Regions from separate parts of the Serratia sp. 25CWL12 genome, predicted to be linked through region 1. Evidence: predicted binding sites of a transcription regulator. Region 1 holds the regulator's gene; each other region holds the start of a gene.
What was found. Region 1 encodes PurR, which represses purine synthesis genes. Its sites were predicted from a motif close to CANGCAAACGTTTGCNTG; they were not measured.

Region 1 (10,803 bases):
ACCTTCACTTTTTCCAATAACGCTTTGTAATACAGGTTATTGGTGGCAAAGCCATGCAGGTCTACGGCACCAAGTGGTGATAGATAAATCTTGCTGGCGTAGCTGGCGAGGTAATATTGTGTCTGGTTGTAGCTATCACCTATGGCATAGATCGGTTTACCGCTATCGCGGAATTCGCGCAGGGCTTTGCCGATATATTGCAACGAGGGTTGGTCGGCACCGACAAAGTCATTTAATTGCAACACCATTCCGGTGATGTTCTTATCGTCCTTCGCTTTGCGAAGGGTATCCACCAAATCAAACAGCGAGTTTTCTTGCTGACGATTACTGGATGTACCCAGTAGTTCACGCCCTAATAGACGGAAGCGGTTATTGACGGCTGGGCTATCAACCACAGTGCCTTTCAGATCAACCAATAGTGCCCCGCGGGGGATTTCCATTGAGACATTATTCTGAAAGGTGAGATAAATACCCACGCCAATCAGGATCAGAAAAATCAGGAACAAGTTGAGGATCAACTCCCTGACAAAATTGATTAGATGCCAGGTCCATCTGAAAATACCGGCAATAAATCGCCACAATGTGCGCATGTGCTCTCCAAAATAGGGTGGTATACGCCGCTATCGTAATGAGTGGTTAAACAAATGTCAGCTTTAACTTTTTAATTCGCTGGTTAAAGAGAGTATTGCAGAAACTGTCACTCTTTGTTGGGCTATGCTAACGTGCGTGAAATAAAAATTGTTATTAGGAATGAATCATGGACGCACTGGAACTGTTACTCAACCGCCGTTCGGCATCGCGCCTGGTAGCACCTGCACCTGAAGGTGAAGTGCGTCAGAATATCATCAATGCAGGCTTACGGGCTCCAGACCATGGTGCACTGCAACCCTGGCGTTTTGTGCTGATTGAGAACCAGGGATTAGTGCGTTTCAGTGAACTATTGCAGCGCGCGGCCCAACAGGACCAACTGGGTGAAAGTGCGGTCGAGAAAGCCAAGCAGATCCCTTCCCGTGCACCGTTGATCATTACGGTGATTGCCCATTGCAGCGATAACCCGAAGGTCCCCCACTGGGAACAGGTGGTGTCAGCAGGTTGTGCGGTGCAGGCGATGCAGATGGCGGCATTGGCACAGGGCTTCAATGGCATCTGGCGTACTGGCGTCTGGACGGCAAATGCGTTGGTGCGTGAAGCCTTCGCCTGCCGTGAGCAGGATGAAATTGTTGGCTTCCTTTATTTGGGTACACCACAGTTGAAGGCCCCGGCAAAAGTAGTCGCGCCGGATAGCACGACTTTTGTCAGTTACTTCTGAACCATCTGTGATCAAGCAGGTGCAAAGTGGCCCATCATGGTGTCGCTTTGCACTATTTATGAGCATTCGCACGCATTATGCCAACCACCGCTTATCAATCCCTTCGCCAAGCGCTACCCTATAGCGCATTGATTCAAGCTACAGGGTATCTACCTTTCGGACCTTTCTGTACCCACCTCTGCAGTTTGAATGACGATGGGAATAACCCGTTATGATATCCTGACGCGCATTACTCAGAGGGAGTGGATTATGACATTGCCAGCGATTCGTTTAACCCAGTACAGCCATGGTGCTGGCTGTGGCTGCAAAATCTCACCGAAAGTACTTGAGACGATATTGCACAGCGAACAGGAAAAGTTTGTTGACCCTAATTTATTGGTGGGGAATGAAACCCGTGATGATGCGGCCGTTTATGACATTGGTAATGGTGTCGGCATTATCAGCACCACTGATTTTTTTATGCCTATTGTCGATGATCCGTTTGATTTTGGTCGCATTGCCGCGGCCAATGCCATTAGTGATGTCTACGCGATGGGGGGGAAACCCTTGATGGCGATTGCCATTCTAGGCTGGCCGATTGCCACATTACCCGCAGAGGTGGCGCAACAGGTAATTGATGGTGGGCGATACGCTTGCCAGCAGGCCGGTATCGCGTTGGCTGGGGGGCACTCGATTGATGCACCCGAGCCCATTTTTGGCCTGGCTGTTACGGGTATTGTCAGTACCGAACGGGTAAAGAAAAATAGCGCAGCACAAGCGGGAGCTAAGCTGTTCTTAACCAAACCGTTGGGTATCGGTGTGTTGACCACCGCAGAGAAGAAAAGCAAATTGCGCCCAGAGCATGAAGGGTTGGCCACCCAAGTGATGTGCCAATTAAATAAGCCTGGGGCTGAATTTGCTGACGTTGCCGGTGTCACGGCAATGACTGACGTGACCGGTTTTGGTTTGCTTGGGCACTTAAGTGAGATGTGTCAAGGCTCAGGCTTGCAAGCGACACTGTGGTTCGATCAGGTACCCCGGCTACCCGAGGTAGAATCCTATATTAAACAAGGTTGCGTACCGGGTGGGACGCAACGCAATTATGAAAGCTACGGCCATCTGATTGGTACCATGACTGAGCTGCAACGCCAATTGTTGTGTGACCCACAAACCTCTGGCGGGTTGTTACTGGCGGTACTGCCGCAAGCGGAGGCTGACGTGCAGGCGATTGCGGCACGCCATGGTATTGCCATCAACGCCATAGGTGAATTGCATGCCGCACGCCCTGGTAAACCATTGATTGAGGTTATCGAGTGCTAACGCAGCAGTTACGGGGTGACACGAAAGATTATCAGCGCATTTTCTTAGAGGATGTTCCGCTTATTGATGTACGTGCACCCATCGAGTTTCGGCAAGGTGCATTCCCGTTGACAGTCAACTTGCCACTGATGGATGACCGCGAACGCCAAATAGTGGGGACCTGTTATAAACAACAGGGGCAACAGGCGGCGATTGCTTTAGGGCACAGCCTGGTCAATGGTGAGTTACGGGCGCAGCGGACTCGTGCCTGGATTGAACAGGTCGCACAACAGCCAAGCGGTTATCTCTACTGTTTCCGTGGTGGATTGCGCTCTCAACTGGTACAGCAGTGGCTACATGAGGCCGGGGTCGATTATCCGCGGATTATTGGTGGTTACAAAGCGCTGCGCCATTTTCTACTGGAGACACTCGAATCGGCGATGACCTTGCCGATGGTGATCGTTGGCGGCAATACCGGTTGTGGTAAAACGCTGCTGATTAATGAAATGGCGGCCGGTATTGACCTGGAAAATCTAGCCCATCACCGTGGTTCATCTTTTGGCCGAACCTTGACCAAACAACCTAGCCAGATTGATTTTGAAAATCAATTGGCGGTGCAGATGCTGAAAAAACAGCATGGTGGCTGTCGCAAGTGGATAGTGGAAGATGAAAGCCGGACGATTGGTTCTGATAGCCTGCCGTTGAGTTTATTCAATGCCATGCAGCAAGCACCGGTGGTGGTGATTGATGATCCATTTGACGTGCGCGTGGCAAGGCTGCAGGAAGAGTATATTGACCGGATGCGAGCCGATTTCGAACAGACCTACGGTGAACAGGAGGGTTGGCAGCAATATGATGAGTATTTGCATCACGGCTTGTTTGCCATTCGACGCCGTTTGGGGTTGGAACTCTTCCAGCAGTTAACACAAAGGTTGGAAGAAGCGCTGCAATTACAACGGGCCACCGATAACAGTGATGCTCACCAGCAGTGGTTGGTGCCATTGTTACAACACTACTATGATCCGATGTATTGCTATCAATTGGAAAAGAAAAACCAGCGCGTGATTTTCCGTGGAAACTATGCGCAGGTGAAAGAATTTTTAATGGCCTATAGCCAGAATAACGGTGAGTAATGCGACTGTTTATAGCCGAGAAACCGAGTTTGGCCCGTGCCATTGCTGATATATTGCCGAAGCCCCATCGCCGTGGGGATGGGTTCATTGCCTGTGGCAGTCATGACGTGGTGACTTGGTGTGTCGGGCACTTGCTGGAACAGGCTCAACCCGATGTTTACGATAATCGTTATGCCCGTTGGTCATTGGCTGACTTGCCAATTATCCCGCAAAAATGGTTGTTACAGCCGCGCCCCTCGGTGAGCAAGCAACTGAATGCCATCCAGCGTCTACTGGGCGAGGCCGATGAAGTGATCCATGCCGGTGACCCTGACAGAGAGGGGCAACTGCTGGTGGATGAAGTGTTGGATTACTTGGCACTGCCGGTGGAAAAGCGGCAGAACGTGCGCCGTTGTCTGATTAACGATCTTAACCCTCAAGCGGTCGAACGGGCGGTTGAACGCCTTCGCGATAACCGTGATTTTATTCCCTTGTGTGTTTCTGCGTTAGCCCGTGCGCGTGCTGATTGGCTGTATGGTATCAATATGACGCGTGCTTATACCTTGCTGGGGCGTAATGCCGGCTATGATGGCGTGTTATCCGTGGGGCGGGTGCAAACACCAGTATTGGGATTGGTAGTGCGCCGTGACGAAGAAATTGAAGACTTTGTGTCGAAAGATTTCTTCGAAGTGAAAGCGCACATAGTGACGCCAAAAGAGGAGCGATTTGTTGCTTTATGGCAGCCCAGCGAGTCTTGTGAACCTTATCAGGATGAAGAGGGCCGTTTACTGCACCGGCCTTTGGCAGAGCATGTGGTCAAACGTATTGAAGGCCAGCCTGCCCAAGTCACTTCATATAATGACAAGCGTGAATCGGATACTGCGCCATTGCCCTTTTCCCTGTCTACGTTACAAATAGAGGCTGCCAAACGTTATAACCTCAGTGCTCAGCAAGTATTGGATATCTGCCAACGGTTGTATGAAACGCATAAACTGATTACCTATCCCCGTTCTGATTGCCGTTATTTACCGGAGGAGCATTTTGTCGGGCGGCATGCGGTATTGAATGCCATCAGTGCCCATCAACCTGACCTTTACCCGCAGCCGGTGATTGACAGCGAACGCCGTAACCGCTGCTGGGATGATAAAAAGGTCGATGCGCATCACGCCATCATTCCCACGGCACGGGGTGGTAAAGTTAACCTGAGCCAAGACGAACTGAATGTTTATACGCTAATAGCCCGGCAATATTTGATGCAGTTTTGCCCGGATGCCTTGTTCCGCAAGTGCGTTATTGAGTTGGATATTGCGGGTGGCAAATTTATTGCCAAGGCACGTTTTCTGGCGGAAGCGGGCTGGCGAACCCTATTGGGTAGCAAAGAGCGTGATGAGGAAAATGAAGGGGCACCATTGCCAGTGGTGGCTAAAGGGGATGAGTTGCTGTGTGAACGCGGTGAAGTGGTTGAACGGCAGACGCAACCCCCCAGACCGTTCACTGATGCCAGTTTGCTTTCTGCCATGACGGGGATTGCTCGTTTTGTGCAAGATAAAGCGCTGAAAAAAATATTGCGAGAGACCGATGGCTTGGGCACCGAGGCAACGCGGGCAGGGATCATCGAGCTGTTATTTAAGCGTGCGTTTCTTTACAAGAAAGGGCGCTATATTCATTCAAGCCCCACCGGGCGTGCCTTGATCCACTCATTACCGGATATGGCAGCGCGTCCTGATATGACGGCCCAATGGGAAGCAACACTCACCCAAATCAGTGAAAAATCCTGCCGTTATCAGGATTTTATGCAACCGCTGGAAGCCACCTTGCAGGAATTGATCTATCAGGCCAAGCAGAGCCGCGCCAGTGTCGCGTTTCGTGGCTTGCCGAGCTCGCCACCGACAGAGGGTAAAAAACAGAAAAAAAGCCCCCGCAAAGTGGCAAAAAAAGCGGAGTAAATCGCCAGCGAATAGCGCTACTGATTTGATGGTGTGCATCTCCGATTTATTCAGATGCCGCCATACTCTATCGCTTGATTGAACAGGCGCTAGAAACAGGATTTTTTTGCTTCAGTAGTTTGGTTTTCACTGCTAACTGGGGCAAACTGCTTACAGCACATTGAGTTCAGAAAAGAGGCCAACATGTTTACCGGTATCGTACAGGGCACCGCAGCGCTGGTTGCCATTGATGAAAAACCTAATTTTCGCACCCATACAATTGAAATGCCCGCTGAACTGTTGCCAGGGCTCGAGCTAGGCGCTTCGGTGGCGCATAATGGTTGTTGCTTGACGGTAACCGCCATTAACGGTAACCAAGTGACGTTTGATTTGATCAAAGAAACGTTACGCTTGACCAATCTTGGTGATCTCAAACTTGGCGTTAAGGTTAACGTCGAAAGGGCGGCCAAATTCAATGATGAGATTGGTGGTCACCTAATGTCCGGGCATATTATTTGCACCGCTGAAGTTGCCAAGATTTTCACCTCGGAAAATAACCGTCAAGTATGGTTACGGATGCCAACACATGATTTGATGAAATATGTGCTGCATAAAGGCTATATCGGCATTGATGGTATTAGCCTGACCATTGGTGAGGTGGTTAATAACCGCTTTTGCGTACACTTAATCCCGGAAACCCTTGAGCGTACCACGTTGGGCAAGCGACGCCTTGGCGATAAAGTGAATATCGAGATCGACCCGCAGACCCAGGCCGTGGTTGATACCGTTGAGCGGGTACTTGCCAGCCGCGAAGCCGCTATGGCTGTAGCAGCGAATACAGTAGCCCAGTAAAAGCCTAAGAGTGATTAAAGCAGCCCTGGTTTGGCCGGGCTGCGACTATTCGACCTACAAAGTGTTTGGTGCCTTTGACACTAAACACTTGCCGCCATAGCTTATCGCGCTCGGCAAAAGTCATATCATCATGAGACTGAGTCTGCACTTTCTTGTTGTAAACGCCGCTGTTTTTCATTGACGCCATAAAGTTGGATCGCATAGCCCAAAGCGACCAAAAATACCGTAGTGAGCATGATGGTGACGGTTGCTACCAACGGTTGGCTAATAAATGCCGAGACCAGCAAACTGGAAACAAAACATAGCCCCAATTGGATGGTATTTTGCAATGCGGCGGCTTTACCACTGCTTTCAGGGAACGGCATGAGCGCATTACTGACCAGAATAGGGTAGCTGGCACCGTTAACTAAGGCCATAAAGCAGAATGGGATCAGCAGAGTGGTTAACGTCGGTTCCGTTAATGTTGCCAGTAAATATAAAGCCAAGATACTGAAGCCATAGGCGAGCAGCAGCCAAGGCAACAAGAGATTACCGGAAATACGACTCAAGGCACTGCGGCAACTGTATCCACCCAGCAAAAAAGCCAGAGTCTGTGGAACATAGCTCAGGCCAATATCATTTGGGCTATACCCCATATCACCAAGAATAAATGGTGAGCCAGTCAGCCAAGCAAAAAAGCTGGCGGAACAGGCAGCAAAAATCATCACGTTGCCGCTAAATCGCGGGGATTTTAAAATCTGATAGAAACTGCTGCCGGGTTGTTTGTCAGTAGAGGGTACCAACCGGCTGTGATCGTTCAGTAATAGGGTAGGAATAAGCAATAATAATGTGATGGAAAGTAATACAATAAAGATGGCGCGCCAGCCCATATGATTAAGTAACCAGGCACCGCAGAGTGGTGCTAATGCAGGGGAGAGGGCGACCAGCGGCATGATAGCGGCAAAAACACGGTTGACCTTACCGTCGCGGTAGCGATCCACCACGATGGCTTGCCAGGTGACTGCTGCAGAACAGACCCCAATGGCTTGAAGAAAGCGCAGTGACCACAGTTGGACTGCGTTTTCCACCCATAACATACCCAGGCAACCGAAGGCGAATAGCACTAGGCCAACCAAGAGCACCGGTTTACGCCCCAGGCGATCTGACAAGGGCCCCCACAGCAGTTGAGCAAAGGCAAACCCGGCCAGGAAAATACTCAAACTGGCACTGATGGCCCCAGGGGAAATCTGCAACTCCTGTTGCATAGCACCAAATGCCGGCAGATACATGTCGGTAGCCAGGTACCCCAACATGCTTAGGCCAGCAAGATAAAACATAAATCCAAAATTTCGCATGGTATTTCTCGTTAAAATTATGTTACGCAGATTTTTTTAGCGGCGGCAAGTGTATACGGCTGGATCTCTAGTTGTGAAACGGTATTATTTGCAAGGTGCTATTAAAAAATTTGAAGGCAGAATATCACTATGTGGTCTGAATACTCGTTAGATGTCGTTGATGCGGTAGCACGTACCGGGAGTTTCAGCGCAGCAGCACAGGAATTACATCGTGTTCCTTCGGCGGTGAGCTATACCGTGCGGCAACTGGAACAATGGTTGGCGGTCCCTCTCTTTGTGCGCCATCACCGTAATGTGGAATTAACACCTGCGGGCTCACTGTTTATTAAAGAGGCGCGAGTTGTTATCAAAAAAATGCTTGATGCGCGTCGACAGTGCCAGCAGGTTGCTAATGGTTGGCGTGGTCAGTTAAGAATTGCGGTTGATTTGATTGTAAAGCCACAGCGTAGCCGCCAGCTATTACTGGATTTTTATCACCATTTTCCTGATATGGAATTGGTGCTGCAGCCAGAGGTGTTTAATGGAGTATGGGATGCCTTGGTTGATGGCCGTGTGGATATGGCTATCGGTGCGACACGCGCTGTGCCCGTAGGGGGGGGTTATGCATTCCGTGATATGGGCTTTATCAATTGGCTTTGTGTGGTCAGCGCCAGTCATCCTTTGGCGGCGATGAAAGGCCCCCTCAGTGATGAGCAATTACGCGCTTACCCTTCGCTGGTGTTAGAGGATACATCACGTAATTTACCCAAACGGGTAACTTGGTCGCTGGATAACCAACGGCGCTTAATGGTGCCTGATTGGGTTTCTGCGGTAGATTGCCTTTGTAGTGGCTTGTGTGTGGGGATGGCGCCAGCCCACCGGGTATTACCGTTGGTACAAAGCGGAGAGTTGGTGGAGTTACAACTGCGTGAACCCTTTCCCCCGAGTGCTTGTTGCCTTACCTGGCAGCAAAAAGCGCAGTCACCCGCCATGTCTTGGTTACTCAACTATCTGGGTGACAGTGAAACGCTTAATCAGGAATGGCTGAGCGAGAAGTCGCCGGAAAGTCTGCTGCTTCCCGGCGTGAGCGATTAACGACGGTAATCGATAAAAGGACCATCGGCGACAGAACGGCGTTCGATCAGGGTTGGGTGAATTTCGATTACTTTGGATTGTTCACGTTTGCTGGTAATACGGTCCAGCAAGATGGTGAAGGCCATTTCACCCAAGCGTTCTTTAGGTTGATGGATAGTGGTCAGTGCCGGGGTAAAGTAGCGAGCATTACGCACATTGTCATACCCGATCACCGAAATATCTTGTGGTACGCGCAACCCCAGTTCATCAGCAGCACAGATGGCACCCATCGCCATAATATCACCGCCACAGAAAACGGCGGTTGGGTGTTGCTTTTGCGACAGGATCTCATGCATGGCTTGGTAACCAGAGTCCGGCTCGAAATCACCTTGAACGATCCACTCTTCACGGATGTCGATATGTGCTTCCTGCAGCGCTTTGAGGAATCCCTGATGACGTCCACCGCCGGTATTACGCGAAAGTTGGCCAGGAATCGCGCCGATATCCCGGTGCCCACGTTCGATAAGATAACGGCCAGCCAGGTAACCGCCCGCAAAAGCATTATCAATAATGGTATCAGTAAAATCCTTGCGTGCGCTGCCCCAATCCATAACCACCATAGGGATATTGCGGTAATCTTCCAGCATTTCCAGTAAAGGCTCTGGATATTCGGAGCACATTACTAGCAGGCCATCAACGCGTTTTTGCGCCAGCATCGACAGATAGGCTCGTTGCTTATCCAAATCGTTGTGAGAGTTGCATAAGATCAAGGTATAGCCTTGGCTATAGCAACTGTTTTCTACTGCCTCGATCACTTCGGCAAAGTAGGGCGACTCGCTGGAGGTCGCCAGCAAACCCACCGATTTGGTATGATTAACCTTCAGACTGCGGGCCACTGCACTGGGCGAATAATGTAGCTCCTTAATCGCAGCCCAAACGGCTACCTTAGTCTCTTCGGCGACGAAACGCGTTTTATTAATAACGTGTGAAACGGTCGTTGTGGAAACGCCCGCGCGCTTGGCTACATCTTTAATCGTTGCCATGTAAAAAATGACTCCTAAACCTACATGTCCATTATGCAGGTATGATGTTAATCGTTTGCCTACCTGTCTAGATAACCGTACCTGATGTCGCTTCACGTTAAGCATCTGGCTTGTGGGCACGATGCGGAACGCTGACACGCCGTGAACCCGTCCGTGGGGGCTCGTATCGCGCATCCATGCGCTCAACGCTCAGCTAACCTGCATCATACCCACCTGGAGGCATAGCTATTTAGATAAGCGAAAACTGAGTTTTTAGTACTGAATTCGTCAGTCGCTTAAACAGGAGGGCATTACACCGGTATGCGGTTATGAATGGGCGATTTTGTCGTATATTGCAGCAAAGTGGAAGAGCTAATCATGTATTTAACATCAAGTTTATTCGAGCCATAACGGATACGCCGTCATTTAGATTGTAATGGGGGCATAGACTACTGGGATAACAAGAGATAAGTCACGAACTGTGGGAAAAATGATTTGCTGTATTGGCTGCGTCGCTTATGCTTGAGTAACCACATACCTGAGTTTATTCCGGTTGCAATGAGTAGTCGCAATGAGCAGTAACAATAAATAGTCATAACGGGGCAAATCAGTAAGCACCCCCCGGTTACTGAGGCAGCTACGTCACGACAGGGCAACCAGGAACCATACCACTTACAGTACGACGAAGATCATAGAGAGGGAGACGTTTATGGATACCAATTTGAAGATGTCATTGTTTACTACCTGTTGTGCATTGGTAATGATTGTGGCGTTCGGCCTTATTGCCGCATTGAATTAGTTTATACCCAAGTTCAATCAAGATGCCGCTAGGCGGCAAGCAAGTGAATCCCTAGGAGCATAGGCCACTATGTGACTAGGGTGAGTGCGCGTAGCCAACACCGCAGCAGTTTGATTGGC
Region 2 (10,803 bases), 200 kb from region 1:
TGACCACCGCCCCCATCAACAATCCCCCTGCACTGCCCCCCATGGCAAACACTTGCTTAGCATCGCCATATCCCCGTTCTACCAGGTTTTTGGTGACATCAATAAAATCGTTGAAGGTGTTTTTCTTGTTAAACAGTTTGCCATCTTCATACCAGCACTGGCCTAACTCCGCACCACCACGGATATGTGCCAACGCAAAGACAAAACCACGATCCAGCAAGCTTAAACGGCTGGCACTGAATGTCGGGTCGATACTGTAACCGTAAGAGCCGTAGCCATACACCAGCAACGGGTTTGCCCCATGGGTAAAACGATCAGCACGGTAAACCAATGATACCGGTACGGCTACCCCATCACGCACCGTCACCCACAGTCGCTCACTGCGGTAATCTTGCGCGGTGAAATTTTTCACTTCCTGCTGTTTTAACTGCTGCCGCTGACCACTATCCAAGTCCAACTGATAAATGGTGGTGGGTGTGGTCATAGAGGAATAACCATAACGTAGCAGCGCTGTTTCAGGATCGGGGTTGTACTCTAACCAAGTCATGTAAGCGGGATCGTCAAAGGTGATGGGTTTATCTTCACCACTGTGCCAATGGATTTGCCGCAACTGCGTTAACCCCGCCGTACGTTCCTCCACCACCAGCCAGTCGCGGAATAGACTGAACCCTTCAAGCATTACTTCAACACGTGGGGCAATCAGCGTCTGCCAGGTATCCTCTGCAGGAACATCGCTCTGATAAAGGCCAAAATTTTTGCCCTGTTTATTGGAGCGAATATAAAAATGGTGGTGGTAATGATCAACGGCATATTCATGATCTTTACGGCGAGCGACAAACATCTGCGGCGGCGCGTCGGCGCAATCGGCATCCAGCAACAAAACTTCTGAGGTGGTGGTGCTGTTGATGTAGATCAGGATATAACGTTCAGAGGTGGTTTTCCCTAGGCTGACGTCGAAGGTATCGTCCAACTCTTCATAGACCAGAACATCTTGCTGCGGATCCGTGCCGATAATATGGCGATAGACCTGATAAGAGCGCAGTGTTTGCCCATGGTTACGCACATAAAACACGCTGGTTGAATCATTGGCCCACTCAAAATTGCCTGCGGTATTCGCTAACACCTCTTCTGCCCAGCTAGCGTTACTCAGCAGTTTAAAGCGGATGTCGTATTGTCGCCGTGATAAAAAATCCTCCGCCACCGCCAGGCGTTGATTGTCCGGGCTGACTTCCAAGCCACCCAGGGTATAAAAATCGTGGCCTACCGCCCGCTGGTTGCCGTCTAACAAGGTCTCCCAGTGCTCGCTAGTGGCCTCTGGCTGACGCAGATAAACCGCATATTCATTGCCAGGCTCATAGCGGGTCTGGTAGCGGAAACCGCGTTTTACGTAGGGTACGGAGTGTTCCTGCTGCGGAATTCGCGCCACCATTTCTTGGTACAGCGTTTCACGCAGGGCTTGCTGCGGTTTTAGCTGTGCGGCGGTATAGGCGTTTTCAGCCTGCAGATAGTCCAAAACCTCAGCATCTTCCCGTTGGTCGTCACGTAACCAGTAATAATTATCCACGCGGGTGTCGCCATGGACCGTAATGGGGTAAGGCCGTTTTTGTGCTTTTGGTGGTGTTATCATTGTTTAATCATCCCGCATACTCTTCGCCAATCAAGCTACAGCGTTGTTGGCTGCTCTCATTCACCCTAGTCACATAGTTATCTATGCTCCTAGGGATTCATTCGATTGCCGCCTACCTGTAACTTGATTGTACTTGTGTATATAGCGCTTATCATGCCAACCCGGCGCCTATTTCAACAACCGCACTTTGCAGCTTTTACCTTTGATTTTCCCCTGCTGCAGTTGTTGTAACGCTTTGCGGGCACTGGCCTTGCGGATGGCCACATAAGCGTGCACCGGGAACAGGTCAATCTTGCCCACTTCTGCGGCAGTTAAACCGGCATCCCCAGTTAACGCGCCAAGAATATCACCCGGGCGGATTTTGGCTTTGCGCCCACCATCAATGCACAAGGTGACCATTTCCGCTTCAAGGGCCGCGTCAGCAGCACCCTTTAACTCTGACACCTGGCCCCAGGTGACCGCCATGGACAAAAACTCCTCAAGGGCATGCACTCGCACCATTTCCTGCGGGGTACACAGGCTAATCGCCTGGCCACTTAAGCCTGCCCGGCCAGTACGGCCAATACGGTGAACATGCACCTCGGGGTCAAATGACAGTTCGTAGTTAACCACCAGTTCCAGTTCTTTTATATCCAGACCACGGGCAGCCACATCCGTCGCTACCAATACCCGGCAACTGCGGTTGGCAAAACGCACCAACACTTGGTCTCTGTCGCGCTGCTCCAAGTCACCATGCAGTGCCAATGCATTGATATTATAGGCATCAAGCGCCTCGTAGACGCTCTGGCAATCCCGTTTGGTATTGCAGAACACCACGCAAGAGGCGGGTTGATAGTGGCGGATTACCGCAACCAAGTGTGCCAGCCGTTGGTCACGGGTGGTTTCGTAAAAACGTTGCTCAATGCTGGTGAGTTCCTCGCTCTCGTCCACCACTACGTCGAATGGCGTGCGTTGCACCCGGGCACTGATTCGCTCAATGCCTAACGGGTAAGTGGCAGAAAACAGCAGTGTTTGCCGTGACGCTGGGGTGTAGCTGATCACTTGATCAATTTCGTCGGCAAACCCCATATCCAGCATGCGGTCCGCTTCATCCAACACCAGCACCTGCATGGCATCCAGTATCAGGGTTTTCTTGCGCAAATGCTCCTGCACCCGCCCCGGTGTCCCCACCACAATATGCGGCGCGTGAACCAACGAATCCAACTGTGGCCCCAGCGGTTGGCCGCCGCACAAGGTCAATATTTTGATGTTCTGTGCAAAACGGGCCAGGCGGCGCAACTCTTTACTGACCTGGTCGGCCAACTCACGCGTCGGGCATAAGATCAGCGCCTGCGTCGCCACCAGCGGAATATTGATTTTATCCAGCACCCCAATACCAAATGCAGCCGTTTTACCGCTGCCCGTTTTGGCTTGGGCGCGTACATCCTGCCCTTGCAGGATGGCGGGCAAGGCTGCGGCCTGTACCGGCGTCATTTCGGCATACCCCAGTTCATTTAGGTTGGCTAACTGTTCGGCGGGTAATGGCAAGGAAGAAAAGGAAGCTGTGCTCACGGCAATAACTCTTATAGTCAGTGAAAAAGCGGCGCTGTGATGGTCAGCAGCGGTTCGAGTATTAATGATAACAGATTTAAGGTCATTTCCAGATTGATACCCTGGGTTATCTCTCCGTGACAGTGCAAAATCGCCAGTTGTGTGCTCAGACCAGGTTTGCAATCGTTTTCGTATATACTGACAGCGCTCCAACTCCCATTAATCCCAACAGAAAACCAGGTACCAAACTATGTTAACAATTGGAACTGCCCTGTGCCCTGCGGCCACCCGTGTGATGTTGCTCGGTTCTGGCGAGTTAGGCAAAGAGGTGGCCATTGAATGCCAACGTTTAGGATTGGAAGTAATCGCGGTTGATCGTTACCCCAACGCACCCGCAATGCATGTGGCACACCGCAGTCATGTTATTAATATGCTGGATGGAGAAGCATTGAAAGCGGTGATCGAGCAAGAGCGTCCCGATTACATCGTGCCCGAAATTGAAGCTATCGCCACCAATATGCTGGTTGAACTGGAACAGCTTGGCCATCGCGTGGTGCCCTGTGCCGAGGCCACTCGCCTCACCATGAACCGTGAAGGTATCCGTCGCTTGGCGGCCGAAACCCTTAACCTGCCAACCTCCAGCTACCGTTTTGCCAGTAATGAAGAAGAATTCCAGCAGGCGGTCTCGGAAATAGGTTACCCCTGCATCGTCAAACCCGTGATGAGCTCATCCGGCAAAGGGCAAACGCTGATTCGTGATCAACAACAATTGAGTGCAGCCTGGGAGTATGCGCAACAAGGCGGCCGCGCTGGTGGTGGGCGGGTGATTGTTGAAGGGCTGGTCACCTTTGATTTCGAAATCACCTTGTTGACCATTAATGCCATTGATGGCATCTACTTCTGCGCCCCCATTGGCCACCGTCAGGAAGAGGGGGACTACCGGGAATCTTGGCAACCTCAGCAAATGTCTCCACTGGCCTTGAGTCGTGCCCAAGCCATCGCCGAGAATATCGTGCGGGCCTTAGGTGGCTTTGGTCTGTTTGGCGTTGAGCTGTTTGTTTGTGGTGATGAGGTGATTTTTAGTGAGGTTTCCCCTCGCCCACATGATACCGGCATGGTCACGCTTATTTCGCAGGATCTTTCAGAGTTTGCACTGCACGTCCGAGCTTTCCTTGGCTTGCCGATTAACACCATCCGGCAGTTCGGGCCTTCAGCTTCGGCCGTAATTCTACCGGAGCTTAATAGCAATAATGTCCGTTTCACGGGTTTGAATCGCGCACTCAGCGGTTACAACCAGGTGCGATTATTCGGTAAGCCGGAAATCAACGGCACACGTCGCCTGGGGGTGGCACTGGCCACGGCACCTGAGATTGAACAAGCAATAGCCCTAGCGAAACAGGCAGCGGCGGAAATCAAAGTATTACCGTAAGTGGTGATCACTATCCCCTGGGCTTTGGTTTGAATAATGCGGGGATATTTGGGGGCGGGATACCGCCCCCAATGCCATTAAATCACGACCATTTAATCGTCGTCATGCTCCTCGCCAGTATCATCATCTTCTTCAAGATAGTCACTGACTGTTGGCTGATCCGGTTCATCATCAAACATATGGGTAACCCGGTCATCTTTATGGGCTTCGCGGATTTCTTGCGCCACGATGGCAATGGCTTCGCCACTGCTCATACCTTGCTCCATCAGGTCATGGATTCGTTCAGCCGCTTCTTGCTGCTGTTGGTGACTTAAAGATGGCATTCCTGCGAACATCTGCTGCTCCCCAGTAAAATATAGGTATGGATTATATACCCAAGTTGAGACAAGATGCAGTCCAACAGCCATTTGCCTGAATTTAGTTCTCAACCTTAACCCATAACACCGTTTCCACTAGCCAGATAAAGTGAATACCATGAGTGTCAGCACCCCTAATCTTAAATCGTTGCCCTATCACCGCGAAACGTTGCTAGCGCTGTTTGCACCATTAGCACAACAGCCATGGGCAATGTTGCTTCACTCCGGGTTTGCCGAACACTCACATAACCGTTTTGATATTTTGGTGGCCGACCCGCAGGTGACATTAACCACGCAGGGTGCAGTGACCCAGATCCAGCAGCCAAACGGCACTATTTGCTCACCAGAAGACCCGTTTAAACTGCTGCAACAGCAGCTCGATGCTCTGGGCATAACTGTCTCGGCGAATAGCGAGCTACCGTTTCAAGGTGGAGCCTTAGGGCTATTCGGTTACGATTTGGGGCGACGTATCGAAACACTGCCACAACGGGCACAGGCGGATATCACCTTGCCAGATATGGCGGTAGGTATTTATGACTGGGCCTTAATCGCCGATCATCATCAGCAAAAATTGACCCTGCTCAGCTATGGTGATGTGGAACAGCGTTGGCAGTGGCTCAGTCAGCAGCCCGGTTACGCTACCGAGCCGTTCTCCTTGACCGGGCATTGGCAAGCCAATATGACGCGTCAGCAATATGGTGAAAAGTTTCGCCGCATCCAGGCTTATCTGCTGAGTGGTGATTGTTATCAGATCAATCTGACGCAACGCTTTTCCGCCCCTTATCAAGGGGATGAGTGGCAAGCTTTCTGCCAGTTAAGTGCTAGCAACCGCGCGCCCTTCTCGGCTTTTCTGCGTTTGCCGCAAAATGCAGTGCTCAGCGTGTCACCGGAACGCTTTCTGTGGTTGGCCAACCAGCAAATCCAGACCCGCCCTATCAAAGGCACCCTGCCACGCCTGGCAGATGCCGCACAGGACGCGGAGCAGAGACAAATGTTGGCTAACTCCGCCAAAGATCGGGCAGAAAACCTGATGATCGTTGATCTGCTGCGTAATGATATCGGCCGCGTAGCTCAACCCGGTACGGTACGGGTCCCTGAACTGTTCGTGGTAGAACCCTTCCCAGCGGTGCACCATCTGGTCAGTACCATCACCGCCACCTTACCGGAGACCACTTCCGCCAGCGAGTTACTGCGCGCCTGCTTCCCAGGGGGGTCTATCACCGGTGCGCCAAAAGTGCGCGCCATGGAGATCATTGAAGAGCTGGAACCACAACGCCGCAATGCCTATTGTGGCAGTATTGGCTATATTAGTTTCTGTGGCACCATGGACAGTAATATTACCATTCGCACACTGTTCACTGAACATGGCCGCCTATTCTGCTCTGCGGGTGGCGGTATTGTTGCTGATAGCCAGGAGCAGGCGGAATATCAGGAAACCTTTGATAAAGTAGGCCGTATCTTGCCACTGCTGGGGGAGTTTACCGTTTCATGAGCTATCAGGATAATCAGCTGCAACTGGCTGATTTTATTCGCCGCTTTCAGTTACAACTGCCGGAGGAACAGGCGTCATCACGGTATCAACAGGTACGCCCCGCCGCCGTACTGATCCCGATTATTCGCCGGCCAGAACCCACGTTGTTACTCACTCGTCGGGCTGATACCTTGCGTAAACATGCAGGCCAGGTCGCCTTCCCTGGGGGCAAAACCGATATTGACGACCACTCGCCGATTATCACCGCATTACGTGAAGCGGAAGAAGAAGTGGCTATTCCCCCGCACAAAGTACAAATACTCGGTCAGTTGGCACCGCTTGATAGTAGTACCGGTTTTCAAGTCACCCCGGTTATCGGCCTGCTACCGCCTGATATCCAATTTCACGCCAATCAAGATGAAGTCGCCACAGTGTTTGAAATGCCACTCCAGCAGGCGCTGATGCTTTCGCGTTATTATCCATTGGATATTCAGCGCGGAGGCCACCCGCATCGGGTTTATCTCTCTTGGTATCACAGCCAATTTATCTGGGGGCTTACTGCCGCCATTATTCGCCGTCTGGCCCAACAGGTCCGCATGTAAAAGCACTGCGATCAACTTATGCGATCAACTTAGCCGATCGTTTTTGACCAAAATAGTTATACCCATGATTTATGTGTTATTTTTATTCCATTTAACTAAAAGTTCAACCTTAGCCTACGTTTAATTAACTTATTGATTTTCATCATGTTATCAATCATTACAAGTTTAGCAACTACCCACAGATGCACCTGGCTAATCTTTATTCATTTGAAATTGCCACTGTCACAAAGCCTAGAGACTATCAGCATCAATTTTATTTTCCTTTGCCACAGATACCGCTGCAGGATCAGGAATCAGGTGTTCTGATCCTGCTTGCAGTCAGAAGTCCGATTTATTCAATAAAGCCAGTAACCCGGTGGCATTTTGATTATTAGTCATGTCTTTTTCTAAAACTAAACAATACTGTTTCCCTATCACCCATATTTCCAAAACGCAACCCAGACTTTATCACATACAAACGAGTAGAAGGGCAGTCATATTCTTTACCTTCAAAATTAAACTTCTGCTTAGTTGGCGCTAATAATATATCCAAGCCATCAGCCGTACTTTCCCAATAATAAGCGGAATAGTGCCAAGTATCGGTAGCCTCTCGCACAACAATAGGGTCACCATATTTCTGTTTTAACACCTGCGGTATTAATTTACTTTCCTCACAGCTACGGGTAAATATATAATACCCTTGCAATATATTATCTTGTTGATTATTTACCAAAAAGCCTATCTCACTCTTCATGTATGGCTTCTCTTTGGGGTAATCTAATGAAAATTTGATACTCCCTAAACGATAGTTTTCGACTTTCTTAGATGTGCTATAGTAAGGAAACCCCGTATCTTGGTCCAAATCAATTTCCTTTAGTGTATTTTGAATGATTGAGTCATCCAACTTAGCACCAATTTTTAACTCTGACAGGTCCACTCTTGCTCTGGTGTCACATGAGACTGACATAAAAAAAATCAATGTAAACAAGGCGAATTTCTTCATCTTTTTAATCAGTTCCATTATGTTTATTCCTTAATTTTTCATTGTTCGCAGTATATAGTCCAGTCAGTCGATTACAATCTATCGGCTGATTCTTCATCGCTATCCGTGATACTTACCCGGCGGATCAGAAGGCGCAGATTATCCTCGACGGCGCAGATTATCACCGGTCGGAGCGAGTGAAAAGTTCGATTTTCGCCGGTGTCAGCTTTGTGTTTGTGACCAGGCTTCAATGACTTTGGTTGATAGTGGTTTTTTCTCTGTGCTTCCCACCTTGCTGGCTCCCTGCAGTGTCACTGTTAATAACATTCATTATCGATAAAAGCTTACAAGCTACATTTTGACCTACAGTAAAATGTAGGATTAGGTGAGACTTTAAAAGATTAAAGAATTTAATAGGAAAAAATCAGTCAAATGAATAACAAAATGCTATTAAAATCAGATCTGGACAGTCACATATGATAGCAATTGACCAAAATAACCATAACAATAGGCCTCTATAAGGAGTTTTAACATGATTAGCATTTTCGACATGTTCAAGATCGGCATCGGTCCATCCAGTTCTCACACCGTCGGGCCAATGAAAGCCGGCAAACAGTTTGTTGACGAGCTGGTTAAGCATGGCTTGATGGCCACGGTGACACGTATCGCCGTTGATGTTTATGGCTCACTTTCGTTAACGGGCAAAGGTCACCATACCGATATTGCCATTCTGCTTGGCCTGGCGGGTAACCAACCGGACACTGTCGATATTGATAGCATCCCCGGTTTTGTTCAGGACGTTAAGCAGCGCCAACGCCTGATGCTGGCCAACGGTTTGCATGAAGTGGACTTCCCGCAGGACAGTGGCATGGTGTTCCGTAGTGACAACCTGCCACTGCATGAAAACGGTCTGCAGTTCCACGCCTTTGCTGGCGACCAACTGATTTATAGCAAAACTTACTACTCCATCGGCGGTGGGTTTATTGTTGATGAAGAACACTTCGGTAAAACCGACACTGATGAAGTTGCGGTGCCTTTCCCGTTCCATTCAGCCAGTGAGATGCTGGCCCACTGCCATGCCAGCGGCCTCTCGCTGTCCGGGATGGTGCTGCAGAACGAGTTGGCGCTACGCAGCAAGCAGGATATCGATACCTATTTCAAAACTATCTGGCAAACCATGCTCGCCTGTATTGATCGCGGGTTGAACACCGAAGGTCTGCTACCCGGCCCTCTGCGCGTTCCACGTCGCGCTTCGGCCTTGCGCCGCCTGCTGGTCTCTTCCGACAAGCTCTCTAATGACCCGATGAATGTGATCGACTGGGTCAATATGTTTGCCCTGGCGGTTAATGAAGAGAACGCCGCCGGTGGGCGGGTAGTCACCGCCCCCACCAATGGGGCCTGCGGCATAGTGCCGGCAGTGCTGGCGTATTACGATCACTTTATCGAGTCCGTCAGCCCAGATATCGCGCTGCGTTACTTTATGGCGTCAGGGGCCATCGGCACCTTGTATAAAATGAATGCCTCTATTTCGGGTGCCGAAGTGGGTTGTCAGGGTGAGGTGGGCGTCGCTTGCTCAATGGCGGCAGCCGGTTTGGCTGAACTGCTGGGGGGCAGCCCAGAGCAAGTTTGCATCGCTGCAGAAATTGGTATGGAACATAATCTGGGTTTGACCTGTGATCCCGTCGCCGGTCAGGTGCAAGTCCCGTGTATTGAGCGCAATGCAATCGCTGCTGTGAAAGCCATTAACTCTGCCCGTATGGCGCTGCGACGCACCAGTGAACCCCGTGTGTCGCTGGATAAAGTGATCGAGACTATGTATGAAACCGGCAAAGATATGAACGCCAAATACCGTGAAACCTCACGTGGGGGTTTGGCAATCAAAGTACAATGTGACTAGCCCCTCTGGATGGTAGGCGGTAGGTATATAATCCTAAAGGCTTAATCCTTCTATCAATAGCTGAGCAATGTCACATAATTTATTTTTTTCATGCCATAAAATAAATCACGTTAACGAGAGCGGGCTCTGATAGGTTTTTGAAACTACACGAAACGAGTTTTTCTACCATAATGTATCTGTAGCACAGTCGTAACGACTAGCATGATAATGTGAAAAGCGTAATTCATGCTTTAAGTTCATCAAGGAGGTAGCGAGTGGCAATAGCTATTATCATCGGCACACACGGGACTGCAGCAGAACAACTGCTAAAAACAGCAGAAATGCTATTGGGTGAGCAGCATAATACCGCCTATATAGATTTCGTTCCCGGTGAGAATGCTGAAACGTTAATTGAGAAATATAATGGGAAAATCAGCGAGCTCGATACCAGTAATGGCGTCCTGTTTCTAGTCGATACCTGGGGCGGGAGTCCGTTTAATGCCGCCAGCCGTATCGCCGTTGATAAAGAGCACTATGAAGTGATCACCGGGGTCAATATTCCGATGCTGGTGGAAACTTTTATGGCTCGCGATGATAACCTCAGCTTTGACGAGCTGGTCGCCCTGGCATTGGAAACCGGGCGTGGCGGCGTTAGAGCACTGAAAAAACCCATCGAAGAACCCAGTACCCCTGCCCCTGTACAGAAAAAAGCCCCACAACCACAGCGCCCTCTCGGCCCTGAAGACCATATGGTCATCGGTTTGGCTCGTATTGACGATCGCCTGATTCACGGGCAGGTCGCCACTCGCTGGACCAAAGAAACCAATGTTAGACGTATCATCGTCGTCAGTGATGAAGTGGCCGCTGACCATGTGCGTAAAACGCTCTTGACTCAGGTTGCCCCTCCAGGAGTGACGGCGCATGTGGTGGATGTGGAAAAAGCGATTCGCG
Region 3 (10,803 bases), 750 kb from region 1:
CCATCGGCACCAATCATCTTGCGGATTTCATCCACTTCACGCCCATGAGCAATCAGCTCTGAGGCGCTCGGCATATCAATACCATAGACATTGGGGAAACGGATTTCCGGGGCCGCAGAGGCCAAATAAACCCGTTTGGCTCCCGCATCACGGGCCATCTCGACAATCTGCTCTGAGGTCGTGCCACGCACGATGGAGTCATCCACCAATAACACGTTCTTGTCACGAAACTCAGCACGGTTGGCGTTCAGCTTGCGACGTACCGACTGGCGGCGCACTTGCTGACCCGGCATGATAAAAGTACGGCCCACATAACGGTTTTTAACAAATCCCTGGCGATAAGGTTTTCCCAGAATATGGGCAATTTCCAGCGCAATATCGCAAGATGTTTCCGGGATTGGGATCACCACATCAATGTCCAGATCTTCCCATTCGCGGGCAATCTTTTTACCCAACTTCTGCCCCATGCGCACTCGCGCACTGTAGACCGAGATTTTGTCCATAAACGAGTCTGGACGGGCAAAATAGACATACTCAAACAAACAGGGGTGGTTTTTAGGATCTTCGGCACACTGGCGGGTGGCAAGCTGCCCCTGATCACTGACATAGACCGCTTCACCAGGTGCAATGTCACGCAAGAACTCAAAACCTAATGTATCCAGCGCCACGCTCTCGGATGCCACCATATATTCACAGCGCCCATCATCCAATGTCCGCTTGCCAATCACCAGCGGGCGAATACCATTAGGATCACGGAATGCCACCAGGCCATGACCGATAATCATCGCCACACAGGCATAGGCACCGCGTAATTGCTGGTGCATTGCCGCAATGGCAGTAAAAATATTATCAGCTTCCAGCGGGGTGTGCTGGAAACGGTCAAGCTCAGTGGCTAACACATTCAGTAGGATCTCCGAGTCGGAGGTCGTATTGATATGACGGCGGCCAGTTTCAAGCAGTTTCTGGCGCAGTTCATGGGCATTCGTCAGATTGCCGTTGTGTGCCAGCGTAATACCGAATGGCGAGTTGACATAGAATGGTTGGGCTTCTGAAGCACTGGAGCTGCCTGCAGTAGGATAGCGCACATGGCCAATGCCCATGTTACCCTGCAAACGCTGCATATGACGTGCTTCAAACACATCTTTCACCAGGCCATTGGCCTTACGCAGACGAAACCCGTTATAGGCATCAATCGTTACGATGCCAGCGGCATCCTGCCCACGGTGCTGAAGCACTGTCAACGCATCATAAATAGACTGGTTTACCGGCATAAAACCGGCGATACCAACAATACCGCACATGTTGTCTTTTCCTCTAAGCCGTTACCGCCCCGGTAACTAGGGGGGTAATAAACTCGACGTGCTTTGCAGATAGTCAAAGAACCAAGTGATGATGGGCTTGAAATAGGGGATAAATTGCGACTGTTTCCAATCCGCACTTTGTGACAAGGTGGTGAAGGTATCCAGAAAAAACAGGAGCGCCGCCACAATCAATACGCCACGCAATGCGCCAAAACAGACACCTAACACGCGATCAGTACCCGATAACCCGGTCTTATCAACCAATGTACCGATCACGTTGTTAACAATAGCGCCCACAATCAACGTTGCGATAAATAATAGGGCTATCGCAACGCCATTCCGCACCAGTTCATCTTCTAAACGAGTGAAATAGGCTGCAAGGTAAGGGTAAAAATGGCTGGCTATAAAAAACGCACATCCCCATGTCACAAGTGACAATGCTTCGCGTACAAAACCTCGGACCAGGCTGACCAAAGCCGAAAATCCAATCAACGCTATAATGACGTAATCAATCCAGACCATGAACTATTCCAATGATGAATCGCCCTTGCATCTCATTCGCGGCGAATTCTAACAGAAAAAGAAAACGTTTGCGTAGCGGATTTCCCGCCACATTAAAAATATAAAACGGTAAAAAAACTGAACGCCATACCATTCACCTTCCGTGTTTGCCGCCAACAGAGAACCGTTCAGCCCCATCAACGAACACTGTACGGCTTCACCTGACCACTCAACCCACTAATGGCATTGAGTTCAGCCAAAGATGACTGCAATTTCTGCTTCGATGCATCAGGCCCCACATAGATCCGGGTAATCACCCCTTGAACCGGTGTCGAAGGCACGGTATAGGCCCGGTAGCCAGACAAACGTAATGAAGCGACAATTTCATTGACCTTGGCGGCATTTTTCAACGCACCTAACTGCACCACATAGGCCTGCCCCACCGGTGCTTTTTCTTCGGTTGCAGGTTTAGGCTGCGGTTTGGTTTCAGGCTTCACTTCCGGTTTCGGTTCAACCACTGGCTTGGGTTTCACCTCTGCTGGCTTGGTTTCCTGCTGCGCCGGGGGTTGAATCGGTTGACTGGTTGCCGGAGGCACCACAACTGGTGCCGATTGCTGCTGCTGAGTATTTTGTCTGGCGGCCTGTTGGGCTGCCGCTTCTACCGCTGCCTGCTGTTCAACCAATGCCCCCGCCCCTTCAGGGGGGTGAGAAGGTAATGGTTGTGACGCTGGCGGGATCATGTCAGCTTCATGGGAGTCACCGGGTTTGGGTACCAGGGGAATAGCGGCAAACTCATCTTCATAATGCCTTTTTTTGCCATCCAGCAAACCCGGCAGAATGATGACCCCTAAGGCGACCAAAATCACCGTGCCAATCAGTCGATTCTGAAATTTACTTGCCACTCACACTCCCCGCCCCTCGTCTATAGCTGCCATCACCGGTGCTACCGTATGAAATGAGCCGCAGACGATCACAATATCTTGAATATCTGCTTGCTGCATAGCCTGGCGCCAGGCAGTTTCAACATCATCAAACTGTTGTGGCTGCACTAAATATTGTGCCAGTTGTTCTGCACTTGCCCCTCTTGGGCCATCCAACGATGCGCAGTACCATATATCCACTACTTCACTCAGGCAAGCCAACGTAGCGGCGATATCTTTGTCCGATAGCATCCCCACCACCGCACGAACCTTGCCACCGTTACGTGGCAATTTTGCCAGTTGACGCGCCAGATAGCTTGCAGCATGCGGGTTATGAGCCACGTCCAGGATCACCCGTGGGTTGTGCTGTACAGTTTGAAAACGCCCAGGCAGCGTAGCCTGCTGTAAGCCACTGAAAATGGCTTTCTCATCAATGTCTAATGTTGAGTAGTATAACGCAGCCAACGCGGTTGCCGCATTGGCCAAGGGCACATTAGGCATCGGCAACTCAGTCAGGCTGGTGCCCTCCCCTTGCCACTGCCAACGCTCCCCTTGTTCACTGAACACCCAGTTGTCACCACTGCGATACAAGCGGGCCCCCAGCTCCTCAGCCACTTGCCCAATACTGTGAGGCATATCCGGTTCACCGACCACAGCAGGTTTGCCACCACGGAAAATACCCGCTTTTTCACGGCCAATACTTTCACGATCGCACCCCAACCAGTCAGTATGGTCCAGCGCAATACTGGTCACTACCGCCACGTCAGCATCAACAATGTTGGTGGCGTCAAGACGCCCGCCGAGCCCCACTTCGAGGATGACGACATCAAGTCTAGCTTGTTTAAACAGGTATAATGCCGACAGGGTACCAAATTCGAAATAGGTCAACGAGGTTTCACCGCGACCGGCCTCAATAGCGGCAAATGAACGGCAGTGTTCCGTTTCGCTGAGTTCCTCCCCCTGGATACGCACCCGCTCGGTATAGCGCACCAGATGCGGGGAGCTATAAACCCCTACCCGTAACCCGGCGGCTAACATAATGGCCTCCAACGTGCGGCAGGTAGTACCTTTGCCGTTGGTGCCGGCCACCGTAAACACCGTCGGAGCCGGCGTAAGCAGATCGAGTTGAGCGGCAACGTGCCGTACACGCTCCAGACCGAGTTCTATCGCTTGGCTATGCAGATGTTCCAGATAGTAGAGCCACGTATTCAGGGGTGCCGTAGCTTGGGGAGCTTGGTGGTTTTGCATACATCCTATCACTGACTTTAGGTTCAAAATCCGTCAGGTGCGCCTCTTAAGTCAATCCAAGAGGGCATTCCGTGATATACCCGTCGCCATTCAAGCTGCAGGGTTGTTGGCTACTCTCATTCACCCTAGTCACATAGTTTTCTATGCTCCTAGGGACTCACTCCTTTGCCGCCTACCTGCAACTTGATTGAACTTGGGTATAACCATAAAGTGACGACGACCCCGCTAATGGTGACACGCAGGGTCTGACATACCTTAGGCGTTGGCCTGGTTTTCCTCTGCGGCTAGCGGAGCAACACCATCAAAATCTGGCAGGGGTTGGTTAGTCAACATAGAAATGATGTTTGCCAGAGTCCGGCGCATTTCTGGTCGACGAACAATCATATCGATCGCGCCCTTTTCAATCAGGAACTCACTGCGTTGGAAACCTGGCGGCAGTTTCTCACGCACTGTCTGCTCAATAACACGCGGACCGGCAAAACCAATCAATGCTTTAGGCTCGGCGATATTGATATCCCCGAGCATCGCCAGACTGGCGGAAACGCCCCCCATGGTCGGGTCAGTCAACACCGAAATATAGGGCAGACCACGTTCCTGCAATTTGGCTAACGCCGCACTGGTTTTGGCCATCTGCATCAGCGACATCAACGCTTCCTGCATACGCGCGCCACCACTGGCAGAGAAGCAGATCAATGGGCAGTTATCCTCCAAGGCTTGCTCAACCGCACGCACAAAACGGGCACCCACCACGGAAGACATCGAACCACCGATAAAGGCGAATTCAAACGAAGCGGCGACGATGGGCATACCGTAAAGTGTCCCCTTCATTACCACCAGCGCATCTTTTTCACCCGTCGCTTTTTGCGCCGCACTCAGGCGATCTTTATATTTTTTAGAATCCCTGAACTTGAGAACGTCTTTCGGCTCCAGTTCGCTCGCCACCTCAACCTCGCTACCTTGATCCAGCAAGGAATGCAAGCGCATACGCGCAGACATGCGCATATGGTGATCACACTTGGGGCACACTTCGAGATTACGTTCCAACTCAGCACGATAAAGAACCTGACCACAGCTAGCGCATTTGGTCCAGACCCCTTCAGGAATGCTCACCTTATTGGTTTGAGTCACATTACTTTTGTTAAGAATTCGTTCAATCCAGCTCATTGATGACCTTTCTGTTTGAACCAGGCAGATGCCAGCCCGCTGTTTATGCGATAACCACCACCAGACCTCTGGCTATAGGCGGGTTCACAAAAACAGACCATAGATACTGCTTATTAAACCATATCGGCCCGATACTGTAGACAAAAAACTGCGTTAACTGACGGGTTAACCGATACTTTTACTGTTTTTGCTGCCGAGCTGCCGCACGTTTATGGCGCCAGATCTCAATAATACCCGGCAGAATTGAAACCACAATGATGGCAACAATCAAGAGTTTCAAGTTTTCTTGCACTATCGGTAAATCCCCGAACAGGTAGCCCGCATAAGTAAACAGCAATACCCAAACCAGTGCGCCAACCACGTTATAAGCGGCAAAATGGCGATAGTTCATATGCCCCATCCCCGCCACGAAGGGGGCGAAGGTACGCACAATGGGAACAAACCGTGCCAGGATAATGGTTTTACCACCATATTTTTCATAAAACTGGTGAGTTTTATCCAGATAACTGCGGCGGAAAATTTTGGAATTGGGATTGGTAAACAGCTTTTCACCGAACAAACGCCCAATGGTATAGTTCACCGCATCGCCAAGCACCGCTGCCACCACCATCAAAGCGACCATGGTATGAACATTGAGATCATTAGATGGTAACGCCGCCAAAGCTCCGGCAACAAACAGCAGTGAGTCCCCTGGCAGGAACGGGGTAACCACCAATCCCGTTTCACAAAACAGGATCAAAAACAAAATGGCATAAACCCAGACGCCATATTGCGCCACCAACTCGGCTAAATGCACATCAATATGCAGAATAAAATCAATGATAAACTTGATAACGTCCATAAACTCTCTCATTTTAACCGGGTAACGCTACCCAGTACTAAATACTTATCTATCTACTATCTGACGGTTTAATCGTCAGCTAAAAACAACGGCCCCAACGGTGGGCGAGGTAACGCAAAACGCTCTGGGTAATCCACCGCCACCAGATACAAACCGTCTGGCCGTGCCGTGGCGGCTGCCAGGTTGCGATCTTTCAACGCCAACAGTTCGGCTATCCAGCTCTCTTCCTGGTTACCACACCCCACTTCCAACAAGCTGCCAACAATATTTCGCACCATATGATGAACAAATGCGTTGGCTTTGATATCCACCAGGATATAGCCACCATAACGCGAAACCTTCACCTGTTTTACATTGCGCCATGGCGTGCGTGACTGGCATTGCACCGCACGGAATGAGGTAAAGTCATTCTCACCCAATAAAGCCTGGGCGGCACGATGCATCCGTTCGGCATCCAGCGGGTGATAAAAATGCGTTACCCCCTGCTGCATAATCGCCGGACGGTAGCGATGATTATAGATGATGTAGCGATAGCGGCGCGCGGTGGCACTGAAACGCGCATGAAAATCGCTGCTCACCCCCTGAACCCAACGCACCGCAATATCTGGCGGCAAATGCGTATTGACGCCCATTGTCCAGGCAGCATCCTGACGACGCGCCGTGGTTTCAAAATGCACCACCTGCCCTGTGGCATGCACCCCGGCATCAGTACGCCCGGCGCAAAATACGCTGATTGGCGCATCGGCCACTTTACTTAACGCCTGCTCCAGGCAAGCCTGCACGCTGGTGACTTCCTGCTGGCGCTGCCAACCATAATAACGACTACCATCATATTCAACCCCCAGCGCAATTTTCAGCATTGGCGGGAGAATGGGTGACTCTGCAGACATCAGTACATCTGCTCCTGCAACAAGCGTTCTGCGGTTTCAACAGCCATCAAGGCACCACCAAAGCGCACATTATCGGCCACTGACCAAAACTGCAGCATTTCCGGGATACCATAATCCTGCCGCAGACAGCCAATACTTAACACCTCACTCCCGGAAGCTTCCGTCACCTGCGTCGGGTAGTCGTCATCTTCACTCAGTTGAATATCATCGGCTTGTTCTAGTTCACCGCGCGCCTCTTCAACTGTCAGCGGACGCAAGGTTTCCACATGCACCACTTGTGCATGACCGTAAAATACCGACGTTTGCACACAACTGACGGAAATCGGCAACCCGGCGTCTTGCAACACTTTACGCACTTGGTCAACGATAAGACGCTCTTCCCGCACGCTCCCCTGTTCATCACTGATCAGAGGTAACAGGTTGAAAGCCAACTGCTTGGCAAAGATACCGGGTTCGGCAGGAATGCCATTAAGCAAGCGCGCACTCTGCCCAGCCAGCTCATCCACCGCCAGTTTACCGCGTGATGAAGCTGACATCAGCGTCGTTACCTGTAAACGGGAAAGACCCGCCTGTTCGGTCAGTGGTTTAATCGCGGTCAGCAATTGGCTGACCATGCTGTCGGCTATCGCCACGATATTGCGGTTACGATAATCCGCCAATACCTGCGGGTTGACACCGGGTACCACTAACGGAACATCTGGTTCCAAGGCAAAGTAACCACTGGTATCAATCACCAGGCAGCCCATATTGGCCGCCTCATCAGCATAACGAGCCGCCGCTTCGCAACCAGCAGCAAAAAAAGCCAGTTGCACCTGCGACCAGTCAAACCCTTCGGCATTCTCTACCCGTATGGATTTGCCGTTAACGCGAACCGTCGCACCAGCACTGCGCTCACTAGCTAAAGGAAACAGCTCACCCAACGGAAACTGGCGCTCCTGTAACAACTCCAGTAACGCCTCACCAACGGCACCAGTGGCACCGAGCAGAGCTATGTTCCAACCATCAGACATGGGATGTTCTCCAGAGTATCTATTTATATGGCGACAGGGATTTCACCTTGCGCCACCGTTTAGCGAACAGAAAAACCGAGTCGCTGCAACAGTTCAGCACTGGCACTGTCATCACACTGTACCCGCAGTGATGACCATTCCCGTCGATCCGGGTAATACTTGCGCAGGCGGTCAAATTCACCGGGCAGCCCGGCAACCTGGCGCAATGGCGCATCGTCGCGGCGCACATCATACACCAAGTGAATCAATCGTTTTAATTTCCCTTCATCCAACGGACCGTGGCAACAGATCTCATTGAACTCCGCCACCGGTAACAGCGACGACAGCTCAATATCCTGGGGTTGCCCCAGGTGTTGTGCCAACGCGGCAAACACCTGTGTGGTCCCGCGCGCCTTGCCTTCCAGCGAATAACCGGCGATATGGGGGGTAGCAATATCCGCCCACTCCAGTAGTGGTACGCAAAGATCCGGTTCCGGTTCCCAGACATCCAGCACCGTGCTCAACCTTTTTCCGCGCTCTAATGCTTTCAGCAACGCGGCATTGTGCACCACCGCACCACGGCTGGCATTAACCAGGATCCGCTCATCCGGCAGCGCATCCAGCAGATCGGCATCCACCAGATGCAGCGATTTATAAGGCCCGGTTTTGTTCAATGGGGTGTGGAAGGTGAGAATGTCTGCTTCTGCCACCAGTTTTTCCAGTGGCCAAAATTCACCACTCTCCCCACGTTCGGCACGGGGAGGGTCGCACAACAGGGTACGTACCCCTAATGCCTTGAGGCGCGCATCAAGGCGGGAGCCCACATTGCCCACGCCGACAATCCCCACCGTTTTATCACGCAAATGGAAACCATCCCGCTCTGCCAAGAACAGCAAGGCAGAAAACACATACTCCACCACCGCGATGGCATTACATCCGGGGGCCGCTGAAAATCCAATCCCCGCCTGCTGCAACCAGGCTTCATCCACATGATCGGTGCCTGCAGTGGCGGTGCCAACAAAGCTGACTCGCGTCCCGGCTAACAATGCCTGATTCACTTTTGTCACGGAGCGCACCATCAGTGCATCGGCTTCAGCCAGTGCCTGCTGCGGGATAGGCCGCCCAGGAACCGCCTGCACCCCTCCCAGGCGCCCAAACAGTTCCAACGCATAGGGCATATTTTCATCAACCAGGATCTTCACGTTTCTCTCCCATCATCTTGCAATCGCCCTATTCTATACCCAAGCGCCATTAAGTTGCAGGCTGGCATCGACAGAAAAGTGGATCAAGTTTCATGAAGCCGAGCAGTGCCCGCATTGCGCGGAGCAAGGCAGTTTTTTTGCGGTTCAAATAGCCGTAGGGATAAAACGGACAGATACCAGCAAGCCACCTAACGAATCAGCTCGGGAGAGTTCCAGGCGGGTACCATGATAGGTGCAGATATCGTTCACCAATGCTAACCCCAGCCCAGCACCGGGCTGATCACCGGCATTATCCAGGCGATGGAAGGGTTGCAAGGCCGCCACCCGCTGTTCCTGAGCAATACCCGGCCCACTGTCTTCAATTTCTAACTGAATAAACTCACTAGTCACTCTCACTCGTGCAGTGACCGTTCCGCCGCAGGGGGTATATTTCAAGGCATTATCGAGCAAGTTGGCACATAATTCGGCCAGCAATAGCGCCTCTCCCGCCACCCAACCGGCATCAACACCTTCATACCCCAAATCGATCTGTTTACTGCGAGCCTGGGGTAAACATGAAAAGCAGGTATCACGCAATATTTGTACTAAATTCACCGGCTGTAACTGATGGTTAGCCTGTTGACCATCGCTCTTCAGCCGAGAGAGAGACAAAAGACGCGCGGTGAGCGCAATAGTGCTGTCTAGCGTTGCATTCATCCCTTCCAGGCTCTCACGCCATTGTTCCGGTTGATCACTGGCCAAGGCGACACCAACCTGAGTTTTCAGTACCGCCAAAGGTGTGCGTAATTGATGCGCGGCATCAGCGCTAAACCGCTCTTGACGTGCCACCATCAAGCGTAACCGCTCGATATAGCGGTTAAATGCCAACAGTAAGGGGCGCATTTCAGACCAAGGTAAAACCATGGGTAGTGGTGTCAATTCTCCCGGATCGCGGCGCAACATCAGGCTGGAAAGTTTGCCTAAGGGTTTTAATACTTGTTTCAGTAAAATAAAGGCCAACGCCAAGGTCAAAATGACCACGCCCCCCTGAGTGAGCAGCGCGCTTAACAGCATTTGTCGTGCCAGATAATGGCGCGACACCAAGGTTTCTGCCACCAGAATGGTGACTACCCCCATAACACCCGCTTCATTAACTGGCTGAAAAAGGGCCGCCACCCGGATCGGCTGGCCACGATATTGCGCATCATAAAAATGCACCAATGCCGGATAAAGCTCGGAACGAGAGGTTTTCTGTGGCATCGGTGGCAAGTCGTTATAACCTGAAATCGTGGTTCCCTGCGGCGAGATCACCTGATAATACAAACGGTCATTCATATTACGTTCGAAGCTATCCAGCACCACATAAGGGACGTCCACCTCCAATTTCTGGTTACGCACCACCACCCTTTCCGCCACCGTCCGAGCGGAAGCCAACAAGGTACGATCATAGGCTAATCTGGCGGCATTCATGGCGCTAAAATAATGGATATAGATTGAAACGCTGCCCAACACCAACAAGGGTAAACCGAAGAACAACATTAATTGATAAAACAGTGAGCGCGGTGCCTTAAACCACTTCATTGCACAACTCCAGGCTGTACCCCAACCCTCTTAAGGTCATAATCGCCACATTGCTGCCCAGCAATTTCTTGCGTAAGCGATGCACATACAATTCGATACTTTCAGGGTTGGCTTGATCATTGAGGGTAAAAACTTGTTCAAATAACTGCATTTTGGCAACCGGCCGACCACGACGATGGATTAACAC

Region 2: purT (formate-dependent phosphoribosylglycinamide formyltransferase) is a predicted target of PurR. The motif match lies at 3,334-3,351, and genes of this name have one in related genera.
Region 3: cvpA (colicin V production protein) is a predicted target of PurR. The motif match lies at 1,881-1,898, and genes of this name have one in related genera.

The regions. Positions count from the first base shown of each region.
Region 1 is NZ_CM147698.1:2,034,483-2,045,285, reverse strand. It holds gene sppA (signal peptide peptidase SppA) at 1-590, opposite strand, end outside; gene ACX9GV_RS08905 (NAD(P)H nitroreductase) at 758-1,309, shown strand; gene selD (selenide, water dikinase SelD) at 1,559-2,608, shown strand; gene mnmH (tRNA 2-selenouridine(34) synthase MnmH) at 2,602-3,720, shown strand; gene ACX9GV_RS08890 (DNA topoisomerase III) at 3,720-5,645, shown strand; gene ACX9GV_RS08885 (riboflavin synthase subunit alpha) at 5,829-6,476, shown strand; gene punC (purine nucleoside transporter PunC) at 6,605-7,810, opposite strand; gene punR (DNA-binding transcriptional activator PunR) at 7,940-8,884, shown strand; gene purR (HTH-type transcriptional repressor PurR) at 8,881-9,906, opposite strand; gene cydH (cytochrome bd-I oxidase subunit CydH) at 10,595-10,684, shown strand.
Region 2 is NZ_CM147698.1:2,236,588-2,247,390, forward strand. It holds gene ACX9GV_RS09805 (S9 family peptidase) at 1-1,627, opposite strand, end outside; gene dbpA (ATP-dependent RNA helicase DbpA) at 1,796-3,178, opposite strand; gene purT (formate-dependent phosphoribosylglycinamide formyltransferase) at 3,408-4,586, shown strand; gene ACX9GV_RS09820 (YoaH family protein) at 4,679-4,921, opposite strand; gene pabB (aminodeoxychorismate synthase component 1) at 5,061-6,434, shown strand; gene ACX9GV_RS09830 (CoA pyrophosphatase) at 6,431-7,015, shown strand; gene ACX9GV_RS09835 (hypothetical protein) at 7,386-8,015, opposite strand; gene sdaA (L-serine ammonia-lyase) at 8,509-9,873, shown strand; gene manX (PTS mannose transporter subunit IIAB) at 10,128-10,803, shown strand, end outside.
Region 3 is NZ_CM147698.1:1,285,791-1,296,593, reverse strand. It holds gene purF (amidophosphoribosyltransferase) at 1-1,301, opposite strand, end outside; gene cvpA (colicin V production protein) at 1,338-1,823, opposite strand; gene dedD (cell division protein DedD) at 2,000-2,704, opposite strand; gene folC (bifunctional tetrahydrofolate synthase/dihydrofolate synthase) at 2,705-3,970, opposite strand; gene accD (acetyl-CoA carboxylase, carboxyltransferase subunit beta) at 4,226-5,134, opposite strand; gene ACX9GV_RS05625 (DedA family protein) at 5,313-5,975, opposite strand; gene truA (tRNA pseudouridine(38-40) synthase TruA) at 6,044-6,865, opposite strand; gene ACX9GV_RS05615 (aspartate-semialdehyde dehydrogenase) at 6,865-7,875, opposite strand; gene pdxB (4-phosphoerythronate dehydrogenase PdxB) at 7,935-9,056, opposite strand; gene ACX9GV_RS05605 (sensor histidine kinase) at 9,201-10,616, opposite strand; gene tctD (transcriptional regulator TctD) at 10,603-10,803, opposite strand, start outside.